DNA from 3 places in the Enterobacter sp. PL_is511 genome. Region 3 is predicted to be linked to each of the others. Evidence: predicted binding sites of a transcription regulator. Region 3 holds the regulator's gene; each other region holds the start of a gene.

Region 1 (2,270 bases), on a different contig from region 3:
CCTGCAACGTGCCTGTGGTACCACCAAAGGACGGAGCAGCCTGGCCGAGCTGGGAAGTGGAGAAGAAGACCGGGCGGATAGCGTCGAAATCGCGCTCTTCAACCATGCGTTGCATGAGTACAGAGCCGACCATACCGCGCCAGCCGATAAAACCAACGTTTTTCATAGCATTTTTTTCCTGCTGAGGGTGTGTGCTGTTTGTGCAAGCCAGTATTGAACTGGGATATGCTTCACATTACAAAATGCTGCCAAAGTCGCAAGCGAAATTAATCGATGATTGCCCGACAATCAGAAATACAGCTAATTATCATAATAACCATAGAGAATTTCAGGGATAATTTACATGAGTGAAATCATTTCCGCAGCGGTTTTATTGATTCTGATAATGGATCCACTGGGTAACCTGCCGATCTTCATGTCGGTGCTGAAGCACACCGAGCCGAAGCGCCGCCGGGCGATCATGATCCGCGAGCTGCTCATCGCCCTGCTGGTGATGTTTATCTTCCTGTTTGCCGGGGAAAAGATCCTCGCATTCCTGAACCTGCGCGCCGAAACTGTGTCGATTTCCGGCGGGATTATTCTGTTCCTGATTGCCATTAAGATGATTTTCCCGAGCGCGGAAGGCAGCAGCAGCGGCCTGCCTGCGGGTGAAGAGCCGTTTATTGTGCCGCTGGCGATCCCCCTCGTCGCGGGCCCGACCATTCTGGCCACGCTGATGCTGCTGTCGCATCAGTATCCGAACCAGATGAGTCATCTGGTGATTGCCCTGCTGATCGCCTGGGGCGGGACGTTTATTATCCTGCTGCAGTCGTCCCTGTTCCTGCGCCTGCTGGGTGAGAAAGGGGTGAACGCGCTGGAGCGCCTGATGGGGCTGATTCTGGTCATGATGGCGACGCAGATGTTCCTGGACGGGATCCGGGCGTGGATGAAAGGATGACTTTCTCCCTCTCCCCGTGGGAGAGGGCCGGGGTGAGGGCATCAGGCCGCAGAGGACAGCCCATCTACCCCTTACGAATCAAATACTGGTACGGCAGCGCCTCGGTCTGCTGTGCCACCAGCTCATGTTCCATAAAGGTACAAAAGCCTGGAATATCGCGGGTTGTGGCCGGGTCATCGGCAATAATCAACAGCGTTTCACCGGTCTGCATATTGCGCACGGTCTTACGTACCATCATTACCGGTTCCGGGCAGCGGAGGCCCTGGGCATCAAGGGTGTGGTCTGGGCTGGAAAACAGGTCGGTCATGATCTTCTCGGTCAGATAAAAACGGCTGTAGTTTACGCCCGGTTGCGATCAATGCAAACCAGGTTAACGATTGCGTAAAAACTAACCATTGCAATGTCCTGCCAAAGCAGTATCATGCTGCGGTTTTTATTGGGTTCCCTCACCCCAACGTATAAAAAGGTCACAATATGACGTCGTTTTCCGAATCTCAGCGCGTAAAAGCGTTGTTCTGGCTTTCGCTTTTCCATTTGCTGGTGATCACCTCCAGCAACTATCTGGTGCAGCTCCCGATCTCCATCTTTGGTTTTCATACCACCTGGGGCGCGTTCAGTTTTCCGTTTATTTTCCTCGCGACCGATTTGACCGTGCGTATCTTTGGCGCACCGCTGGCTCGCCGCATTATTTTTTCGGTCATGCTCCCGGCGCTGTTCATCTCGTACGTGATTTCGTCTCTGTTTTATATGGGAAGCTGGCAGGGCTTTGAGGCGTTAACCCACTTTAACCTGTTTGTCGCCCGTATCGCCGCCGCCAGCTTTATGGCCTACGCGCTGGGGCAGATCCTCGACGTGCACGTGTTTAACCGCCTGCGGCAAAATCACCGCTGGTGGATGGCGCCCACCGCCTCCACGCTGTTCGGTAACGTGAGCGATACTCTGGCCTTCTTCTTCATCGCCTTCTGGCGCAGCCCGGATGCGTTCATGGCCGAACACTGGATGGAAATCGCGCTGGTGGACTACTGCTTCAAGGTCCTCATCAGCATTGTCTTCTTCCTGCCGATGTACGGCGTACTGCTCAATATGCTGCTGAAAAGGCTGGCAGATAAATCTGAAATCACCGCATTGCAGGCAGGTTAAAGGTTAGCTTTATCAGTTGTGATAAGATGAGCGAATGAGCCGTTATGGCCGTTTATCGAAAGGAAGAAGTCAATGCGCAATCTGGTTAAATATGTCGGGATTGGCCTGCTGGTTGTGGGTCTTGCAGCCTGTGATAACAGCGACACGAAAACGCCTGCTCAGGGCGCATCCGCAGAGAGCAACGCGACCGGCC
Region 2 (2,270 bases), on a different contig from region 3:
GCTCTTCAGATGGATGGCGTCGCGCTTGGCGCGGCCCTGGAGCGTGAAGGTTCTTCACTTCTGGGGACCGATGCCGGTGAGCTGGCGGGCGCAGGCCACACGGGCGTTACCGTGCAAAGCAGCCTGGAGGCGGTAAAAGAGGACTTCGATGTCTTCATCGATTTTACCCGCCCGGAAGGGACGCTCACGCATCTGGCGTTTTGCCGTCAGCACGGCAAGGGGATGGTGATCGGCACCACCGGTTTTGACGACGCGGGCAAGCAGGCTATCCAGGATGCATCAAAAGAGATTGCGATTGTCTTCGCCGCAAACTTCAGCGTGGGCGTTAACGTCATGCTGAAGCTGCTGGAGAAGGCCGCGAAGGTGATGGGCAACTATACCGATATTGAGATCGTAGAAGCTCACCACCGTTACAAAGTTGATGCGCCATCAGGTACGGCGCTGGCGATGGGCGAAGCGATTGCGCATGCACTCGATAAAGATTTAAAAGAGTGCGCGGTCTATACCCGCGAAGGTCACACCGGCGAACGCGTACCGGGCACCATTGGTTTCGCCACCGTGCGAGCGGGTGACATTGTCGGCGAACACACGGCGATGTTCGCCGATATTGGCGAACGTGTCGAGATTACGCATAAAGCTTCCAGCCGAATGACATTTGCTAACGGCGCCGTACGCTCCGCTTTGTGGCTGAAAAATAAGAAAGATGGCCTTTTTGATATGCGAGACGTGCTCGATCTCAACAATTTGTAAGCATTATTACCCATCGTGATGTGGTTATTGCAGTCGTAATTGTTTGATTGCATAGGGCAATAATTTATTGCCCTTTTATTTTGAGTGTTTCAAAGTAAATAATCCTATTAGCCTATAAAAATCTATCTCTTTCTGCGTTTTAACGTTGCTGAAATGTAAATTTTGACCATTTGGTCCACTTTATGATGCTCCATCCGCTGATTTTTTATTAAACCAGGCGCGCAAGCGTTTTCCGCAGTGATTTACCTGATCTTTTTGTCGCTTAAGCCGCATTCCTCTCGCCAGGCCTGTAAAAGACTAAACAAAATCTCCGTTTTGAGTTGACTTTTACCCACCAAATCCCCAGAATGCCGCCGTTTGCCAAAAATCCGCTGGCAACACATTTGCATTGATCCATGACATGGTTATGAATTAATATGCAAATAAAGTGAGTGAATATTCTCTGGAGGGTGTTTTGATTAAGTCAGCGCTATTGGTTCTGGAAGACGGAACCCAGTTTATCGGTCGGGCCATAGGGGCAACGGGTTCGGCGGTTGGGGAAGTCGTTTTCAATACTTCAATGACCGGTTATCAAGAAATCCTCACTGATCCTTCCTATTCTCGCCAAATCGTTACTCTTACTTATCCTCATATCGGCAATGTCGGCACCAATGCTGCTGACGAAGAATCTTCTCAGGTACATGCGCAAGGCCTGGTCATCCGCGACCTGCCGCTGATTGCCAGCAATTTCCGCAATACCGAAGACCTCTCTTCTTACCTGAAGCGCCATAACATCGTGGCGATTGCCGATATCGATACCCGTAAGTTAACGCGTCTGCTGCGCGAGAAGGGTGCACAGAACGGCTGCATCATCGCGGGTGATAACCTCGATGCGACGCTGGCGCTGGAAAAAGCGAAAGCCTTCCCGGGCCTGAACGGCATGGACCTGGCGAAAGAAGTGACTACCGCTGAAGCCTACAGCTGGACTCAGGGTAGCTGGACGCTTTCAGGCGACCTGCCGGAAGCGAAAAAAGAGAGCGAGCTGCCGTTCCACGTGGTGGCCTACGATTTCGGCGCCAAGCGCAACATCCTGCGCATGCTGGTTGACCGCGGCTGCCGCCTGACGGTGGTGCCGGCACAAACGTCTGCCGAAGACGTGCTGAAGATGAATCCGGACGGTATTTTCCTGTCCAACGGCCCTGGCGACCCGGCGCCGTGCGATTACGCTATCGCCGCCATTAAGTCCTTCCTGGAAACCGACATCCCGGTATTCGGCATCTGTCTCGGCCATCAGCTGCTGGCCCTGGCGAGCGGTGCGAACACCGTTAAGATGAAGTTCGGCCACCACGGTGGTAACCACCCGGTGAAAGACACCGATAACAACACGGTGATGATCACCGCGCAGAACCACGGCTTTGCCGTCGATGAAGCCTCAATGCCGGCTAACCTGCGCGTGACCCACAAGTCGCTGTTCGATGGCACCCTGCAGGGCATCCACCGTACCGATAAGCCAGCGTTCAGCTTCCAGGGCCACCCGGAAG
Region 3 (2,270 bases):
CTGGCGGTGATGGAGGGGCCGCTCAGCGATGATACGCTGCGCAACTGGCCGTCGCTGGTGCTGGAGGATACCTCCCGTTCATTGCCGAAGCGTATCACCTGGCTTCTGGACAACCAGCGGCGGGTGGTGGCCCCTGACTGGGAATCGTCGGCGACGTGCCTCAGCGCCGGACTGTGCGTCGCGATGGTGCCCGTTCATTTCGCGCGTCCGCGCATCGATACCGGAGAGTGGGTTGAGCTGACGCTGGAGAATCCGTTCCCGGATGCGGCCTGCTGCCTGACCTGGCAGCAAAGTGATGTCTCGCCTGCGATGGCCTGGCTGCTGGATTATCTGGGAGACAGCGAAACGCTAAACCGGGAATGGTTACGGGAGCCAGCATAGCTGGCCCCGTAAAGCGATTAACGACGGTAGTCGCGGAACGGACCGTCCGCAACGGAACGGCGTTCGATAAGACGCGGGTGAACTTCAATGGACTGCGACTCTTCACGTTTGTTGACGATCCTGTCCATCAGCATATTGAAGGCCGTTTCGCCCAGCGAATCTTTCGGCTGGTGAATGGTGGTCAACGCTGGCGTGAAGAAACGCGCGTTACGCACGTTGTCATACCCGATCACGGAAATATCCTGCGGTACGCGCAGACCCAGCTCGTCGGCAGCGCAGAGCGCGCCCATAGCCATGATGTCACCCCCGCAGAAAACGGCGGTCGGACGGTGTGGCTGGGAGACGATCTGCTGCATTGCGCGGTAGCCCGACTCCGGCTCAAAGTCGCCCTGCACAATCCAGTTTTCCGGCACGTTGATCAGCGCTTCTTCCATCGCTTTCATAAAACCGGCCAGACGGCCCGCGCCGGTGTTGCGCTCCAGCGGACCGGGGATCACGCCAATCTCGCGGTGACCGCGTTCGATCAGATAACGACCGGCCATATAGCCGCCTTCAAAGGCATTATCGATAACGGAATCAGTGAAATCCGCGCGCGCTTCGCCCCAGTCCATGACCACCATGGGAATATGGCGATACTCTTCGAGCATCGACAGCACGGATTCCGGGTACTCGGAACACATTACCAGCAGGCCATCAACGCGCTTTTGCGCCATCATCGACAGGTAGGCACGCTGTTTTTCTATGCTGTTCCATGCGTTGCCCAGAATCAGGGTATAGCCTTTCTGGAAGCAGTTCTTCTCTACCGCTTCAATGATCTCGGCAAAATAGGCCGCTTCACTGCTAGTGGCCAGCAATCCAATGGATTTGGTGTGATTAACCTTGAGGCTGCGCGCAACCGCACTTGGCGAATAGTGCAGCTCTTTGATCGCTGCCCAGACGGCGTTGCGCGTCTCTTCCGCCACGAAGCGGGTTTTGTTAATTACATGTGATACGGTTGTAGTGGAAACGTTTGCGCGTTTTGCTACGTCTTTAATTGTTGCCATTAAATGTCACTCCAGACCATATCCTAAACTCCTGAAAAACTTGAAGGTAAACGTTTGCCTTCTCTCACCCTTATCACGCAATCTTGAATTGCGGCACGCCGGGAAAACGACACGGGACGTCAGGAGGGGGTCAATGGCCGGTACGCTAATAAATTTAGCGTGGAATTTTGTCCTATCTTGATGAAAAGGGGAAGAGGTAAAGTGTTTATCAGCCTAAATCCAGGAAGATTTTTGACGTAAATTATGCAAAAATGAGCAGGCTCACTTTTCGTGGGGGGATTAAAAGGAGAAAAATTGATGAGTTCCGATCTGAAGTTTTCGCTGTTCACCACCGTTATTGTGCTGGCTCTGATTGTCGCGGCCGGTCTGACGGCTGCGCTGCACTGATTTACGCGGAGGGAGAGCCTTCTCCCTCCCGATCGACCCGATTGTTACTTCTCTGGCAAAAATCTTTTGCCATTTTGTTAACTTCTCATTTTTTGTGATTGATGTCATGCTTTCCGCTTCTTTGTTCTGTGTCACCACATGACACGGCATCCGGAGTTGACGCATGAAAATCAATTTTCCCCTGCTGGCCCTGGCGATTGGCGCTTTTGGGATTGGCACCACTGAATTCTCCCCGATGGGGTTACTGCCCGTCATCGCCCGCGGCGTGGACGTCTCGATCCCTGCGGCAGGGATGTTAATCAGCGCCTATGCTATCGGCGTGATGGTGGGGGCGCCGCTGATGACGCTTCTCCTTTCGCACCGCGCGCGCCGCAATGCGCTGATTTTCCTGATGGCGATTTTCACCCTGGGTAACGTGCTTTCGGCCATTTCGCCGGACTACACCACGCTGATGCTGTC

Evidence for each region. Region 3 encodes PurR, which represses purine synthesis genes. Its sites were predicted from a motif close to CANGCAAACGTTTGCNTG; they were not measured.
Region 1: tusA (sulfurtransferase TusA) is a predicted target of PurR. The motif match lies at 1,304-1,321, and genes of this name have one in related genera.
Region 2: carA (glutamine-hydrolyzing carbamoyl-phosphate synthase small subunit) is a predicted target of PurR. The motif match lies at 969-986, and genes of this name have one in related genera.

Annotation. Positions count from the first base shown of each region.
Region 1 is NZ_JBVPGP010000014.1:79,371-81,640, reverse strand. It holds gene asd (aspartate-semialdehyde dehydrogenase) at 1-166, opposite strand, end outside; gene yhgN (NAAT family transporter YhgN) at 344-937, shown strand; gene tusA (sulfurtransferase TusA) at 1,002-1,244, opposite strand; gene AC0TN7_RS02355 (7-cyano-7-deazaguanine/7-aminomethyl-7-deazaguanine transporter) at 1,412-2,077, shown strand; gene AC0TN7_RS02350 (DcrB family lipoprotein) at 2,150-2,270, shown strand, end outside.
Region 2 is NZ_JBVPGP010000022.1:62,244-64,513, forward strand. It holds gene dapB (4-hydroxy-tetrahydrodipicolinate reductase) at 1-750, shown strand, start outside; gene carA (glutamine-hydrolyzing carbamoyl-phosphate synthase small subunit) at 1,205-2,270, shown strand, end outside.
Region 3 is NZ_JBVPGP010000024.1:1,153,333-1,155,602, forward strand. It holds gene punR (DNA-binding transcriptional activator PunR) at 1-381, shown strand, start outside; gene purR (HTH-type transcriptional repressor PurR) at 399-1,424, opposite strand; gene cydH (cytochrome bd-I oxidase subunit CydH) at 1,722-1,811, shown strand; gene AC0TN7_RS21095 (MFS transporter) at 1,975-2,270, shown strand, end outside.